One region of the Mycobacterium sp. NGS59 genome, then DNA from elsewhere that is predicted to be linked to it. Evidence: riboswitches for the same ligand, from Rfam matches in the RefSeq annotation. Region 1 holds a riboswitch; the other holds the start of a gene.
What was found. Region 1 has a riboswitch for magnesium ahead of AC5Y46_RS08070 (PPE family protein). Riboswitches for the same ligand answer to the same signal wherever they lie in the genome.

Region 1 (8,585 bases):
CTGGCTCGGGCCGGCGTCGGAGGCGATGCTGGCCGCGGCCACACCGTATATGGCGTGGATGCTCAGCACCGGAACGCAGGCCGAGGAGGCCGCCACGCAGGCGGCGGCGGCCGCGGGGGCCTACGAAGCCGCCTACGCCATGACGGTGCCGCCCGCCGAGGTCGCGGCCAACCGCGCGCAGCTACAGCTGCTGGTCGCGACCAACTTGATCGGGCAGAACACCTCCGCGATCGCGGCGACCGAGGCCGCCTACGGCGAGATGTGGGCCCAGGATGCTGCGGCGATGTATGGCTATGCCGTCAACTCCGCCTCGGCCGCGACCCTGAGCCCGTTCGCCCAGCCGGCGCCGGTCGCCGACGTGGCCGGCCTGGCCAACCAGGCGTCGGCGGTCACGGCGGCCGCCGGTAGCGACGCGGCTTCTCTGACGCAATCGGAGCTACCGCAGCTGATGTCGTCGGTTCCGGCTGCGCTGCAAAGCTTTTCGGCACCCGCTGCCGCGACGGCCGAGCCTTTCCCGGGCGCCGATCTGCTGGCCGACATCCTGAACTTCCTGGACGGCAACGACGGGAACCCGTACGGGATCTTCCTGAACTCCAGCCTGGTGAACGGGTTCGTGTCGGCCGGCTACATCAGCCCCGCCATCGTCGCTCCCGCGGTGTTCGCCGGGTTGGCCGATATCAACGCGGTAGCGCTCGGTGCGCAAGAAGGTGCGGAGGTGCCGGGGATGGGGTCGGGTGCGGGAAACGCGCTGCCGATTCCCGCGGATGCTCCTGGCAACCCCATCAGCCTTCCGCCGTTGACCGACGCCGCGACGGTGTCGATGACCACCGGCGCCGGGGTGACGGCGGCGACCAATCAGTCGGCAGTGGTGGGTCGTTTGTCCGTTCCGCAAACCTGGACGGCCGCGACCGCCGTGGCCAATTACGCCGGCACCGCCGACCCGGGCGGGGGCTGGACGAGCAATGCGGTCGCTCCCGAGGCCGCGGCGGGCATGCCCGGAGTACCCGGTGTGCCGATCGGGGGCATGTACGGCAACAACTTCGGTAATCCGCCGCGGTACGGATTCCGGCCGACGATCATGGGGCGCCCGCCGGCTGCTGGATGACAGGAGGGAGCAACCGCGAAGTTGGACCGACAGTCGTCCAACGGTTGGTCGAAGGAGGTGCCGGTATTGGATTTCGGAGCACTCCCACCTGAAGTCAACTCTCTACGTATGTACACCGGGCCCGGCTCGGCGCCGATGCTGGCCGCGATGCAGGCCTGGGACGCGATTGCCGCCGAACTGCATTCCAGCGCAACAGCATACGAGTCGGTGGTCTCGGGCTTGATCAGCGAAGGCTGGCTGGGCCCGACTGCCGCGACGATGGCGGCCGCGGTCGCGCCCTATCTGACCTGGATGAGCGTGACCGGGTGGCGGGCCGCGCAGACGGCCAGTCAGGCCGCGGCGGCAGCGGCCGCGTTCGAGACGGCATTCGCCTTGACGGTGCCACCGGGCGTCGTGGCGGCCAACCGGGCGCGCCTGATCGCACTGGTCGCCACCAACTTTCTGGGCATCAACGCGCCGGCGATCGCGGCCACCGAGGCGGAATACGCCGAGATGTGGGCACAGGACGCCACGGCGATGTACGGCTACGCCGCCAGCGCCGCAGCCGCTGCCGTGCTCACACCGTTCGGCGCACCCGACGAGACCACCAGCCCGTCGGGACCGGCCGACCAGGCCGTCGCGGTGGCCCGAGCCGCGGCGAACGATCCCGTTGGCCAACTGCTGCAGGAACTCGCCGCGCCGGCCGCACCCCTGGACATCCTTCCCCAGTCGGGCCTACTCGTCGACGTCCTGAACTTCCTGGACGGCAACGATGGGAATCCCTACGGGATCTTCCTCAACTCCACTCTGTTCAACGGGATCTTCTCAGCCGGCTACCCGGCGCCGGCTCTGCTCGTGCCCGTGGTCACCGACGCGATAGCAGACGTCAACGCGGTGACACTGGCCCAAGAGGCGGCCAACTCGATCCCGCCGGCGGGTCCCGATGCCGGCAACGCGACCTGGTCGAGCGCGACGGTCGCCCGATCGGCTACGGGCAGCGTCGCGGCCGGAGCCAACCAGGCGTCGTTGGTCGGGCGGCTGTCGGTGCCACCGAGTTGGACTTCGGCCGTCGAGGCCGGCAATCGCAGCGGCATCGGGTCAGTGCCCGGCCCGTCCGGCACGGCTGCCGCGGCCGCAACCGGCGTCCCCGGCATGCCGGGCATGCCGGTAGCCAGTCCCTACGCACGCCACTACGGCAACGGACCCCGCTACGGCGCGAAGCTGACGATAATGCCGCGTCCACCGGCCGCCGGATAACGATTTTTTCGCCGACGACGGCATCCCGAGTCCCGGCATATTCGGGTACCCGTAAGCCATATTCGGGCGGGGTATGGAATTCCTCAGCCGAATTGCACAATGCCCGGAGTTTTGAGTTGACTCGACGCGCTTGGAGTGCCACTATGGCTTTCGCATGCACCTCGCTAGGTGAGGCGTCTGCACGGACACAGGCCACTGACCTCGAACGTCGAAAGACGCCCAGGGTCAGGACAGCTCTTCCCGGCTTAAGGGTTGAGCCCAAGTGGCTTCCAGCGTTTCCGCTGGATACGCCGTGTGGTGCCAAAGCTCTGTCGAGAGGGGTGCTTGGTCCGGCTGGGCTCGTCTGCCCGCCGGACCTCATCCCTGCGTGTCGTGCGCCCGGCATCCCCGCATGCCACGACCCAGAGGAGGTGAGAGCGGAGTGAGTCCCGACGATAGTCCCTATCCGAGATCGAAGACCATTTCGTTTCGATCCGACCCGGGCATTGTTTTCGCAATCTGATCGCTGTTTCCGATAAACGCGACGAGCGCTCGCCGTCTTTGCGATGCGCTTAATTGGTGCGCGCGGAAATAACCGCAGAATTGCTATTTCGGCGACCCGAGTCGGCCCCGTTAATCGACATCTCGGGTCGCCCGGTGCCGTCACCGCGCCCGGGCGTCCCTCGACCGGCCGAGGAGGCACCGATGACCGCCGCACTGGATTTTGCCGCGTTGCCGCCCGAAGTGAATTCCGCGCGCATGTATGCCGGGGCCGGGTCGGCGCCGATGCTGGCTGCTGCGTCGGCGTGGAACGGGTTGGCTGCTGAGCTGCGTGCCACCGCGCTGGCCTATGACGCGGTGCTGTCCGCGCTGACCGGGGAAGAATGGTTCGGCCCGGCATCGGCATCGATGGCCGCCGCGGCAATGCCGTACGTGGCCTGGTTGAGCTCCGCCGCGGCGCAGGCCGAGCAGACCGCCGCGCAAGCCGAAGCCGCGATGGCGGCCTACGAAGCAGCATTCGCCGCCACCGTGCCCCCACCGCTGATCGCGGCCAACCGGGCTCAGCTGGCGGCACTGATCGCCACGAACGTCATCGGTCAGAACACTCCCGCGATCGCCGCGACCGAAGCCCTCTACCTCGAGATGTGGGCGCAGGATGCCGCCGCGATGTACGGCTACGCAGCCTCGGCGGCGGCAGCCACCGAGCTGAGCCCGTTCGTCGAACCCCAGCAGGCCACCAGCGCCAGCGGACTCGCGGCGCAGGCCGCGGCGGTCGACCAAGCGGTCGGCGGGTCAGCCGTCTCAGCGCACAGCACGCTCTCACAGCTGATGTCTGCCGTACCGGGCGCACTGCAGGGACTGTCCGGCGCCGACGGCGGTGCGGGCTTGTCGGACGTCGCGAACACGCTGCTGACCGGAACCGGGTCCTCGAGCTGGGGCGACCTTCTGGAGGTGTGGGGTCCCAACGCCAACATCTGGAACACGATCACGTCGACGGGCATTTTCACGCCGGGCTCCACCGTCGGGACCCTGTCGAGCTTGTTCGGTGCCTCGGCGATGTCCGACGTGGCCGGCACCGCCGCGGACGTCTTTCCTGCGGCGGTCGGTGAGACTGCATCGCTCGAATCCGTACGCGGGATCAGCCCGATGGCCACGGCGGCGGCCGGCAATGCCGGCAGCATAGGCAGGCTCTCGGTGCCGCCAGGGTGGACCGCGACCGCTCCGGTGGCCGGCCCGCTGCATTCGGCTCTCGGGGGGACGCCCATGATCGCCCCACCGCCGGCAGGCACCCCAGGTATGCCCGGGGTTCCGCTGGGCAACGTCGCGGGCCAGTCCTTCGGTCGGGCCGTCCCACAGTACGGGTTCCGGCCCACCGTGGTGGCCCGCTCGCCGGCTGCGGGATGACGCGGCGCGGGCGCTACCTCGACCCGTAGCGCCCTTCCCAGCAAACGGTGGTTTGCCGTTGTCGTTGCCTTCGGCGTGCCGGCGCGTCAGGGCAGTGACCACCATCACTTCACCGGTGAAACCGAGCGATCACGACTGCCTTGATGTGATCGGCGGCGTTGACGCCGAATGCAGAGCACGACGCTCGAACCGATCTCGTCTAAACGGATTTTCGTGGTCGTCGACGTTTCTTGATTTCCGTGCACACATTCGGTGCATTTATCCCGGTAAAAATTGGTTCCGTCGCAGACTTTGTATTTGCCGGTTAACAAACGTTGCGGTGAGTTCACAACCAGTCAGGCGGCGCGGAGATCCCTCGTTTACCTCGCGATTACGTCAGCGGAACGCCGCGAAAATAACTCTCCGTGAGCATATCTTTTGCCAGGCCCAAGCCTGAAGCGAATTTCACGGGGTCGAACCCTTACCGGCGCGGCGACGCTGCAGCGCACCGACACGAACACAGCCGGCAAGACATACGGGGGTGCTACGCATGGACTACGGAGCGCTGCCGCCCGAGATCAACTCCGGGCGCATGTACACCGGTCCCGGCGCCGGTCCGATGCTGGCAGCGGCACTGGCCTGGGACGAGCTGGGTGCCGAATTGCACACCACCGCAGTCAATTACGCATCGGTGATCGACGGATTGGTCGTCGGGTCGTGGCAGGGCCCGACGGCGATGGCGATGGCCGCCGCGGCCGGACCCTTCGTGTCATGGATCCACGCCACCGCCGTCCGCGCCGGGGAGGCGTCCGCACAAGCCAACGCCGCCGCCTCGGCATACGAAACCGCTTTTGTGGCAACCGTTCCGCCCCCGGTGATCGCCGCCAACCGCGCGCAGCTGTCGGTTCTGATCGCCACCAATATCTTCGGACAGAACACCCCCGCCATCGCCGCGACCGAAGCCCACTATCTGCAGATGTGGGCCCAGGACGCCATGGCCATGTACGACTACGCCGCCACGTCGGTTGCCGCCAGCCAATTGACACCGTTCACCGAGCCGCCGCAAACCACCAACGCGTCGGGCACCGCGGCGCAGGCGGCGACGACCGCTCAGATCACCGGTAACTCCGCGGCCGCGGTGTCGCTGCCCGCGGCGCTCGGTGACGATCTGGCGAACTGGAACACCATCATGGGGACCCTCACCGGCCCGTTCTCGCTGCAGGGCTGGACTTCCATTCCGGGTGGCCCGTTCTTGTCATTCGGTCAGCTCTACGCCTCCGCGCAGAACGTGCAGGGACTGCAATCCTTCTTCGCACCGGCACAACCAGTCACCGGCGCACTGGCACCGATCGCAGAGTCGATCAGTCCGCATCTGTCGTCGGCAGCAAGCCCGGCCGCGGCCACCATGGGCCGCGCGGCCCTGGTGGGCGGCATGTCGGTGCCCCAGGGCTGGACGACGGCGGCACCGGCGATGAGAGCCGTTACCGCAGCACTGTCCAGCACCTTGACCGCAGTACCCGCCGCCGCGCCGGCCGCGGAGGCCGGCGTGTTCGGACAGATGGCCCTGTCCAGCCTTGCCGGGCGCGGGCTCGCGGCTGCGATCAGCGGCTCGCGCGGCGGCAGTGCTGCCGTGGCGACGTCGCTGGACGGTGTCATCGCGGAGGCCGACCCGGCGGCAGCCATGATCTTCGTGCTCCCGCCGCTCGAGGACTGATTTCGATGCAGCTTCCAGGCAGGGGGTGACCGGGGATGTTCTACGCAGCGTTTCCGCCGGAGGTCAATTCGGGCCGCATGTACACCGGGCCGGGATCGGGACCCCTGCTCGCCGCCGCGGCCGCCTGGGACGGCCTGGCCGCCGACCTGCAGGCCACCGCCGCGTCGTATGCGGCGGTGATCGCGAATCTGACCAGCGGTCCCTGGGTGGGCCCGTCGTCGGTGGCCATGGCCGCCGCGGCGACACCGTATGTGACCTGGATGAGCGGCACCGCCGCCCAGGCCGCCCAGGCCGCGCGCCAGGCCAACGCCGCCGTCGCCGCCTACGAGACGGCCTTCGCCGGACACGTGCCGCCGGCCGAGATCACCGCCAACCGCAGTCAACTCGCCTCGCTGGTGGCGACGAACATATTCGGGCAGAACACCGCGGCGATCGCCGCGGCCGAGGCGCAGTACGGCGACATGTGGGCACAGGACGCCGTCGCGATGGACGGCTATGCGGCCTCGTCCGCGACAGCGAGCGAAGTGACCCCGTTCGTCGAGCCACCGCAGATAGTCGACGCGTCGGGGCTGGCGAACCAGGCCGCGGCGACCGGGCGGGCCGCGGGTACCTCGGCAGGCACGGCCGCGCAAACGATCCTGTCGGCCGGTAATCCGGTATCGGGGATCCTGGAAGTGCTGGCCGACCTCAGCACCGACTACACCACCACGGTCACCGGACTGCTCAACGGCCTCTTCGGGTCAAGTGGCGCATCGACTTTCACGACGCTGTACTCCGCGGTGAAGGTTCCGCTGAGTTTCAGCACCCAGTTCAACAACGTGGGGTTGCTGGCCAACTTTCCGGCATCGCAGTTCCTCAAATTCGGCCCGAAGTCGGCGTCCGCACTCGGCGAACTGCCCAAGGACGCGCTGGGCGGCGGCTTGACGCCGCACTGGGGTCGCGGCTGGCTCACCGGCGGCATATCTCCTAGCGCTACAGCCAATTTCGGACGCGGCACCCTGGTGGGAGCGCTGACGGTGCCGCCCAGTTGGACCGCCAACACCCCGGCCATCAGAACGGTTGCCGCGGCTCTGTCTGCCGCCGGACCGCAAGCTGTGCCGGCCGCCGAACTCGGGCAGGGCACCTTGTTGAGTTCGATGTCGGCGGCGGGTATGGCCGGAAGCGCCTGGGGCGCCGGCGCTTTGCGTCCGGCGACGAGTGCGCGCAGTCGCCTCAAGCCGGTCACAGACGATCTGAAATCGCCGGAGATGCTCAGGCGCATGGTTGCGCGGATCTCCGAGCGTCCGGACAGCGTCCAGCACCACACCGTGGACAAGGAGGGTCTGGACAGCCTTCTGGAACATCTGGCGAAAATGCCCGGCATCCATGCCGTGCATCTGACGAATGGTGACAGAGCCAAACTCTGACCGCCGAACGCCCGGTCAGGCTGACGAAGAGGAGAACTCGTGTCGCGAATGGTGATGGCGCCGGTGCTGGCATGCCTCATGATCGGCCTTGCTGCACCGGCATACGGCGATCCAGGCGACGACGCGGGCTTCCTGGGCGCGTTGCGTGACGCCGACATCGGCTACAGCAATCCCGGACAGGTGATCGGGTCCGCCCAAGCGGTGTGCACCTGCTTGAACAACGGGGAGTCGGGCTTCGAGCTGGTACATGACGTCAAAAAGCGCAACCCGGGCTTCAGTCTGGACGCTGCGGCCGAGTTCGCCGTCATTTCGGCCAGATACTATTGCCCACAACAGCTCGTCCGCAGCTGACCGGTAATCGGCATTTCCCACATCTATCTGTAAGAGACCCGGCGCGGCTTTGCTGGCGTCAATGGATATTTCTTCGCCGAATTAACTCGGAAAAGGAACCGCACGCGTCGAATCGCCGGCCGGAATTGCCCGCTATATACGGTCGGCAATTGCCGTTGTACCGAGGATATTCGATGCCTCCCGGGCCATGCGGTTGCTGCTTCAGGCGTGGAATCATGCGGAGCGCTATTGGGATAGCTGGTGAGTTTCGTATGAGTTCGGCAAGCCCCCCGGCGCAGTGGCAAACCCGTGATTACGATGGCTGGCACAGAGGGACCGGAGGGGAATAGATGGACTTCGGGGCGCTGCCGCCAGAAATCAACTCTGGACGAATGTATCTGGGGGCAGGATCCGGACCGATGCTGGCTGCGGCCGCCGCGTGGGACGCATTGGCGGCCGAGTTGCACTCCAGCGCAGCGGCCTACAGCTCGACGGTCGACGGGTTGGCCGTCGGCTCGTGGCACGGGCCGGCAGCTATGTCGATGGCGACGGCGGCCGCGCCGTATATCGCGTGGATGACTGCGACAGCGACGCAAGCGGAGCACACGGGCGCCCAGGCCAAACTCGCCGCGGGCGCATACGAGGCCGCGTTCGCGGCGACCGTGCCCCCGCCCGTCATCGAGGCCAACCGCGCGCTGCTGATGACGTTGATCGCCACCAACATCCTCGGGCAGAACACCGCCGCGATCGCCGCCACCGAAGCGCAGTACGCAGAGATGTGGGCGCAGGACGCCGCCGCCATGTACGCCTACGCGGCGTCCTCGGCGGCCGCTACGCAGTTGACGCCGTTCACCGAACCACCGGAGACCACCGACCCTTCCGGCGCGGCCAGGCAAACCGCGGCGGTATCCGAGGCCGCCGCTGCCTCCGA
Region 2 (8,585 bases), on a different contig from region 1:
CTGGCGGCGGGACTACCGGTCGCCGACGTCGTCGGCCGCTGGGGCTGACAGTCGCCCGACATACTCCGGCCAGTCCAGGCTGTCCACCGGGTTGGCCGCGCTGAGGTCGGCGGTGTCGAGCGGGAACGTCCGGGCTTGGCCGGGTCCGGTACTACGCGTCTCGAACCGGACGGTGACCACACCGTGGCCGGCGCCCTGAACCCAGCCGTGCCCGAAGTCACGGTGCATCACGTCGTCGCCGACCCGCCACGACGGGACATCCTGCCCGGTCAGCAGGGCCGCGCGCAGCGTCTCGAAATCCTGGTGGTGGACGTCGTCGACCGGTTCCGGGCCCACGTCCAGGTCCGGAAACAGCGACTCCTGACGCACGTCGCTCAGACCCGAAAAGCCAACGCCCAGCAGACGAATGGGTCCGATCTGCAGCGGATCGAGCAACAGTCGGCGAGCGACCGCCACCAGGGCGCTCGGTTCGGTGGTGGCGTAGGGCAGCGTCGCCGAGCGGGTCAGCGTGCTCATGTCCGATTTCTTCAACTTCACCGTCACCGTGCGGGCGCCGCGGCCGTCTTTGAGCAAGCGCCGATGGGCGTGCTCGGCGATCGGCTCGATCGCTTCACGCAGCTGGTCCAGCGTGGTCAGGTCGGCGGCGAAGGTCGACTCGGCGCTGATCTGTTTGGCTTCGGCGCGCTCGGCAACGGCGCGGTCGTCGATGCCGCGAGCCAGCCGGTGCAGCGCGGGCCCGACGGTGGCGCCCAGGATGTCGGCCACCTCGGGATCGGACAGCGCGGCCAACTGCCCGATCGTCTCGATGCCGAGGCGGTGCAGCTTCTCCTCCGCGACGGGTCCGATCCCCCACAGCCGCCGCACCGGCAACGCACCGAGCAACGGCTGTTGCTCGGCGGGCCGAACCACCCGGATTCCGTCGGGTTTGGCCAGATCGGAGGCGATCTTGGCGATCTGTTTGCCCGAGCCCGCGCCCACCGAGGCGATCAGACCCGTCTCGTGACGCACCTGTCGTCGCAGCTCCTCGCAGAACGACTGCACCTCGTCCGCCGATGCGCCCGCCAACTGGGCGGGTTCCCCGAAAGCCTCGTCGAACGACAGTTGCTCCACGACCGGCACCAGGTTGCGCACCGTTTCGAAGACGCGCCGACTGGCCACGCCGTACACCACACCGCGCGGCGGCAGCACCACCGCCGCCGCCCCGACCAGCCGGCGAGCCTGGTGCATCGGCATCGCCGAGCGGGCGCCGAACACCCGCGCCTCATAGCTTGCCCCGGCCACCACTCCCCGGCCGCCCAGCCCACCCACCAGCACCGGGCGGCCACGCAGGGTCGGCCGGGTGAGTTGTTCGACGGACGCGAAGAACGCGTCCATGTCCAGGTGCAGCACCCATCGGGACTCCACGGGTGTCGATGCTATTGGCGTTGTCGATGGAGGATCGGGCCAGCGTGCCATTAGCGTGGCTAAAATATCGAGTTCTACGCATGTTTAATTGAGGGTTTGGGTGGTGATTCACCACCAGCGCATACCGGTTTGCCGCTGACATCGGGGTCGAGGGAGTTGGCTATGTCATTCGTCGTTTCACCGGATTGGGTTCAGGTCGCCGCGCAGGAATTGGCGGGCATACGCGCTGCATTGACCGAAGCCTCGAATTCCGTAGCCGGTGTGACCACCGGTCTCGCGCCCGCCGCCGCCGACGAAGTCTCTGGTGTCATCGCCGCGTTGTTCGGCGATTTCGGCGAGGAATTTCAGGCGATCAGCGCTCGGACTCAGGCTTTCCATGCGGAATTCGTCAGGGCGCTGAATTCGAGTGTGGGCGCTTACCTCAGCACGGAAACCGCGATAGCCCAACAGCTGCTGGCAAGCGCCGCGCCGGCGGCTGCGGCGGCGTTACCGGCGGCGTCGATCCTGGATGGGCTGACTGGTCCCGGCGGGCTGTTGGGCGGCCTCGGATTGGTCAATCCGGGTGGGCTGTTGGGCGGCCTCGGTATTCCCTCCCTCAACGCATTGCTGCCTGGTGTCTTCGGTCCGACGCCCGGACCCACGCCGGTCAGCTTGGCCGCGATCACCGGACCTTACGAGCGACTGTTCAGCAACACCGTCGCGAATCTGCAGAGCCTCGGCAACGGCCTGGCCGCCAATCCGTTCCCCTTCCTGCGGCAGTTCGTCGCCAATCAGATCAGCTACGGGGCAATCGTCACTTCGGCATTCTCGAACGCGGGTCAGCATTTGAGCAGTGGGGCGTTCAGCCTGATCCCGGGCGACCTCACGCCGATCGCGTCGATACCGGCTCGAATCGGTCAGAACTTCGTCAACGTGTTGTCGACCATCACCGATTTCTCGTACTCGGTCGGCACGAACATCAATCCGTTGACGGTTGGATTGAACCAGCTCGGCGCTTTGGAATTGGGGGCGGCCTTCTTCGGATTCCCGATCGCGTTGGGCATTGACTTCATCGGTTCGCCGATCACGACGGGCAGCGCGGTCGTCTCCGTCGCCTCGGCGTTCGGCAGTGCGGTGCAGAGCGGGGACGGTTTCGGGGCTCTCGTCGCGGTCTTGACGGCTCCGGCGGTCGTGACCGATGGCTTCCTGAATGGTCAGGTCTCCTTCGGTTTGGGCCTACCGGGTGTGACCCTGCCGCTGGGCGTCGGCCCGCTCCCCGGCGTTACCGTGCCGCTGACGGCGCAGATCCCGCTCGGCGGAATCCTCACGCCACTGTCCACGACGACGCTGGTGGTGAACCCGCTGGCAAGCCCGACCCCGTTGTTGTCCATCCCGCTGGGCGGCACCCCCACCGGCGGAATCCTGCCGGGCTTGTTGCTCTACGCGCCACAGCAGTTGGCCGAGGCGATAGGTGCGCCGCCGATGCTCGGCCCGCTGGTTCCGTTGCCGGAGGTAGTGCTGCCGGGCATCGGCTCACTGCCGAACCTGAGCGGTGTGACGAACGGGCTGCGCGACGTGCTCGGCGGGCTGGGCAGCGGCCTGCCCGACTTGGGCGGTTTGCTGGGCGGATTGGGCAACCTGGGCGGCTTGTTGGGCGGCTTGCCGGATCTGGGAGGTCTGCTGGGCGGGCTAGGCGGTCTGGGTCTGCCGGGGTTGCCGGGCTTGCCGACTCTGCCCGGTTTGCCGGGTCTGCCGGGTCTGCCGGGTCTGCTGCCGGGGCTGGGCGGCGGCTCCACTCCGCCCCTCCTAGGCGGCCTGCTGTAGTCACCATTTCCGGCGCGAACAGACGCAAAGGCCCCCATTTCCGGTCGGAAATGGGGGCCTTTGCGTCTGCTCGTCACACTTTGGCGATGCCGACCCGCACCCCGTCGCCGATCTCCGCGGCCTCGTCCGGTTCGCCGAATTCGAAAGTGGTGGCCAGGATTTCGCCCGCGATCAGGTCGCGGTGCGTACGCGCCCACGCTTCGCGCTCGGCGGGCACGGCAATCACCACGTTGATCCGGTCGGACACCTCCAGGCCGGTCGACTTCCGCAGCTCCTGCAGTTCGCGGATGCGGTCCTTGGCCCAGCCTTCGGCTTCCAATTCCGGGGTCACCGTCCCGTCCAGCACCACCAGTCCGGCCCCACCAGGCAGCGCGGCGGTGAACTCGGGGTCGGCGGCGACCAGTCGCGAGCTGTACTCGTCGGGCTGCAGCACCGCCGGCCCCGCTGTCAGGGTGCCGTCGGGGTTGACGACGCCGTCGCCGGACTTGACGGCTTTGATCGCCGCCTGCACGTCTTTGCCCAGCCGCGGTCCGGCGACGCGGGCATTGACGGTGAGTTCGAACCGCCCGTAGGTGTCGATCGCGTCGGTCAGTTCGACGTGCTTGACGTTGAGTTCGTCGCCGATCAGATCGGCGAAGGGCCGCAGGCTGTCCGGATTCTCCACCGCCACAGTTAGTTTCGGCAACGGCAGCCGTACCCGGAGCTTCTTGGCCTTGCGCAGCGAGGATGCCGCCGAGCACACCTCACGCACCTGATCCATCGCGGCTACCAACTCGGGGTCGGCCGGCAGTTCTGACGACTGCGGCCAATCCGTCAAATGCACCGAACGCCCACCGGTCAGACCCCGCCAGATCATCTCGGTCACCAACGGCAGCAGTGGCGCGGCCAGCCGCGCGGTGACCTCCAGCCCGGTGTGCAGGGTGTCGATCGCGTCGGCGTCCTCCACCCAGAACCGCGAACGTGACCGTCGCACATACCAATTCGTCAACGCCTCGGTGAACTGGCGTAGCTGTTCGCAGGCCCCGGAGATGTCGCAGACATCCAGCGCGTCGGTCAGGTCGTCGCGCAGCACCGCCAGCTTGGCCAGGATGTAACGGTCCAGCACATTCGTCGAATCGGTGCGCCAGGTACCGACTTTCGGCGCATAGAGCGCCAAAAAGCTGTAGGCGTTCCAGAACGGCAGCAGCACCTGCCGCACCCCGTCGCGGATGCCCTGCTCGGTGACGATCAGGTTGCCGCCCCGCAAGATCGGCGACGCCATCAAAAACCAGCGCATAGCATCGGAGCCGTCGCGGTCGAACACCTCGGTGACATCTGGGTAGTTGCGCAGCGACTTGCTCATCTTCTGGCCGTCGGAGCCCAGCACGATCCCGTGTGCCACACAGGTTTTGAACGACGGCCGGTCGAACAGCGCGGTGGCCAGCACGTGCAGGGTGTAGAACCAGCCGCGGGTCTGGCCGATGTACTCGACGATGAAGTCGCCCGGATAGTGGGCTTCCCCCTCTCCCGCCGCCCCGCCCAAGAACCACTCCTGGTTCTCGAACGGGTAGTGCACCTGGGCATATGGCATCGAGCCCGAGTCGAACCACACGTCGAGTACGTCCGCGATCCGGCGCATCGTGCTGTTGCCCGTCGGGTCGTCGGGGTTGGGCCGGGTGAGTTCGTCGATGTAAGGCCGGTGCAGGTTGTCCGGACGCACCCCGAAGTCACGCTCCAGCTCGTCGAGGCTGCCGTAGACATCGATTCTCGGATAAGCGGGATCATCGGACTTCCACACCGGAATCGGCGTGCCCCAGTAGCGGTTTCGCGAGATCGACCAGTCCCGGGCACCCTGCAGCCACTTGCCGAACTGGCCGTCCTTGACGTGCTCGGGATACCAGGTGATCTGCTGGTTGAGCTCGACCATGCGGTCGCGGAACTGGGTGACCCGCACGAACCACGACGACACCGCCCGGTAGATCAACGGGTTTCGGCAGCGCCAGCAGTGTGGGTACGGGTGCTCGTAGGTCTCGTGGCGCAGCAGCACCGCACCGTTCTCGGCGGCGGGTCCGCCGCCGGCCTTCAGGTCGCGGATGATCTGTGGGTTGGCTTCGAAGACGTGCTGTCCCTGGTAATCCGGGACGGTGGCGTCGAAGCGGCCCTTGGCGTCGACGGGGGTGACGGGCACGATGCCGACGGGGTCGGTCGTCGCCATGTCGTCCTCGCCGTAGGCCGGCGCCATGTGCACCAGGCCGGTGCCGTCCTCGGTGGTGACGAAGTCGGCGGACAGGACCTGAAAAGCGTTGTGCGAGTCGGTGAAATAAGGGAACGGCGGCAGGTAGCGGATGCCCAGCAACTCAGCGCCGGGGTACGTCCCCAGCACCTCGGGCTCCTCCCCCAACTCGCGCGCGTACGCGGCCAGCCGCGCCTCGGCCAGCACGAAACGCCGGTCGCCGGCCTGCACCTGCACATAGCTCACGTCGGGATTGACCGCGACGGCGAGGTTCGACGGCAGCGTCCACGGGGTCGTCGTCCAGATCAGCAGATACGCGCCATCCAGCGGACCGCCCGTCACCTTGAATCCCACCGTCAGGGCGGGGTCCTGGCGGCTCTGGTAGACGTCGTCGTCCATCCGCAGTTCGTGGTTGGACAAAGGTGTTTCGTCGCGCCAGCAGTACGGCAACACCCGGTAGCCCTCATAGGCCAGGCCCTTGTCCCACAGTTGTTTGAACGCCCAGATCACCGACTCCATATAGGACAGATCCAGTGTCTTGTAGTCATTGTCGAAGTCGACCCAGCGGGCCTGACGGGTGACGTACTGCTGCCATTCGTCGGTGTAACGCAACACCGAGGCGCGGCACGCGTCGTTGAACGCGGCGATGCCCATCGAGTCGATCTGCGACTTGTCGGTGATACCCAGCTGCCGCTCGACCTCCAGTTCCGCGGGCAAACCGTGGGTGTCCCAACCGAATCGGCGCTCCACCTTGTCCCCGCGCATGGTGCGGTAGCGCGGCACGATGTCCTTGACGTAGCCGGTCAGCAGATGCCCGTAGTGCGGCAGCCCGTTGGCGAACGGCGGACCGTCGTAGAAGACGTATTCGGTTGCACCGTCCCGGTTGGCGATGCTGGCGCGAAAGGTGTCGTCGCGGAACCAGTAGTCGAGCACCTCGAGTTCGAGTGCCGGAAAATCGGGCGCCCCGCTGGCCAGCTTCGGGTAAGCCTGGTCGGTCACGTGCGTCGTCTCCCTGTAGCCACCTTCAGGCCGGGGACGACGATGCGCGGATGCGCAAGCGCCGCGGTACCACCCCGCTTGCCACGCTCACGCGTGACCGCTCGAAAGGCTGTGACGGGCCTACCCGTTCGGTTCTACTGGGCCGCACTGGCTGTTCTTCCGAAAGCTCCCCGGTGATGGCCGGATCGACGCCAACAAGAAATTCTAATGGACTCCGAGGAGCTAGCTCACCGCAGGACGCACCCGCAGTCGGCTAGCCCCTCGGAGTCCAGAGTTGCTCGCTGTCCATGCGTTACGCCTGCACCTCGAGAACGCCGATGCGCCACAGCGCGGCGTACATGTGCCGCAGCGGAACGCTGAGCAGGCGGGCGGCGCCGTCGACCAGCGGGTCGCTGCCGGCTGCGCCGATCCGGCTTGCCGCCTTCTTGGGCGCCGGGGCAGCGGGTACGTCGCGCACCACGTGCAGCCGAGGGGCAGCGGGGATGGTTACAACTTCGTCATACAGAGCGCTGGTCATGATCGCCTCCTAGCGGATAGCCAACGATTACAGGTGGACCTCAAGGAATTCTTGGTAGATCCCGTCCCGCAACGGCTCCGATCTAGTGGCGTCTCAGCCGAGAACGCCGCACCGAAGATCGGTCAGGGACGAAATCACGCCCGGATATCGACCCGGACTGCCACTGGAACTCATGCGTCCCTCACCTCCTCTCGGTCACGACAAACACTGTTGTCAGTGTGCACACAAAGGAGAACAGAATCCGGCAAATGCCGGAAAACCGCACCCCTCTCGTCAGAGCTTTGGCACTACCCGACGTGTCCGATAACCGGAAGCCACCTGGGCTCAACCCTTAAGCCGGGAAGAGCTGTCCTGACCCGGGGCGTCTTTCGACGTTCGGGGTCAGTGGCCTATGTTCGTGTAGCCGCCTCACCTAACGAGGTGCTTGCCCGACCGATCATGCACCACTCGGCCCGCCCGGTCAACGCGCCCCACCGTCCGTGTCGCAATCTTTCATGCAGTGCTACGTGCAGATGTGGGCACGATCACACTCTTTTCGCCGAGCGTGTTGCTACTGCGAAAATTCGCAAGGTTTTTCGCAGTGGCTGCACGCTCGACGACGGCACGGGTCAATCGGTCAAACCGTCCAACCGGCCGATGGTGTCGATGTACTCCTCGACCATGTCCAGCACCACCGCCCGCGTCGGCCGCACCCGGTCCAGCGAGCCGACCACCTGGCCGACGAAGTAGGTGGCCAGCTCCCGGGCCTTCGCGCCGGGATGAGCCGCGGCCTGGTTGATCCGCACCTGCGAGTCGGTGACCAGCGCGGTCTGCAGCGGCATACCCAGCGGGTCGGGGGTGTCGGGGCGCTCCCATTCGTCGGTCCACGAGGTGCGCAGCATCCGCGCCGGCTTCCCGGTCAACGACCGGGAACGCACCGTGTCCGACGAGCTCGCCGCCAGAAACTTGTCCTTGACCACCGGCGCGGTCTCGGCCTCCTCGGTGGTCAGCCACACCGATCCGCACCACACCCCTTCGGCGCCCAGGGCCAGCGCCGCAGCGATCTGGCGCCCTCGGGCGATCCCGCCGGCGGCCAGTACCGGCGTCGGCGCCACCGCATCGACCACTTCGGGCACCAGCACCATGGTGGCCACGTCACCGGTGTGACCGCCCGCCTCGGTGCCCTGCGCGACGATCAGGTCTACACCGGCTGCGGCGTGCCGGCGGGCATGTTCGGTGGTTCCGGCCAGGGCGGCGACCAGCACGTCATGGCTGTGAGCCCGCTCGACCAGGTCGTGCGGCGGAGGTCCGAGCGCGCTGGCGATCAACCGGATGTCGTGGGCGAACGCCACCTCCAGCAGCGGTTCGTAGCCTCGTGGCGAGATGTTGAGTCCGCCCCGGATCGCCTCTTCGGTATCGGCGTGCTGCCCTACCCCGTAGCGGGTCAGCAACTCGTCGACGAACGCGCGGTGCTCCTCGGGGAGTAGGTCCTGGGCCTGGCGTGCGTTGATACCGCCGGTGTCGGCGCCGACGTATTTTGGCGGCAACAGCAGATCCACCCCGTAGGGCTTGCCGCCGGTCTGCTCCTCGATCCAGGTCAGCTCACTGTCGAGGCGTTTCGGGCTATGCGCGGTGGCGCCGAGGACCCCGAATCCCCCCGCATTGGTCACC

Region 2: another riboswitch for magnesium. It lies ahead of AC5Y46_RS01730 (Rv1535 family protein); the one in region 1 lies ahead of AC5Y46_RS08070 (PPE family protein).

The regions. Positions count from the first base shown of each region.
Region 1 is NZ_JCALCN010000005.1:47,853-56,437, forward strand. It holds gene AC5Y46_RS08060 (PPE family protein) at 1-1,105, shown strand, start outside; gene AC5Y46_RS08065 (PPE family protein) at 1,172-2,341, shown strand; M-box (ykoK) riboswitch at 2,495-2,668, shown strand; gene AC5Y46_RS08070 (PPE family protein) at 3,026-4,225, shown strand; gene AC5Y46_RS08075 (PPE family protein) at 4,755-5,918, shown strand; gene AC5Y46_RS08080 (PPE family protein) at 5,954-7,324, shown strand; gene AC5Y46_RS08085 (DUF732 domain-containing protein) at 7,373-7,675, shown strand; gene AC5Y46_RS08090 (PPE family protein) at 8,005-8,585, shown strand, end outside.
Region 2 is NZ_JCALCN010000001.1:413,324-421,908, reverse strand. It holds gene AC5Y46_RS01750 (asparaginase) at 1-48, shown strand, start outside; gene AC5Y46_RS01745 (DNA polymerase IV) at 13-1,374, opposite strand; gene AC5Y46_RS01740 (PE family protein) at 1,567-3,207, shown strand; gene ileS (isoleucine--tRNA ligase) at 3,281-6,418, opposite strand; gene AC5Y46_RS01730 (Rv1535 family protein) at 6,711-6,935, opposite strand; M-box (ykoK) riboswitch at 7,194-7,362, opposite strand; gene AC5Y46_RS01725 (NAD(P)H-dependent flavin oxidoreductase) at 7,544-8,585, opposite strand, start outside.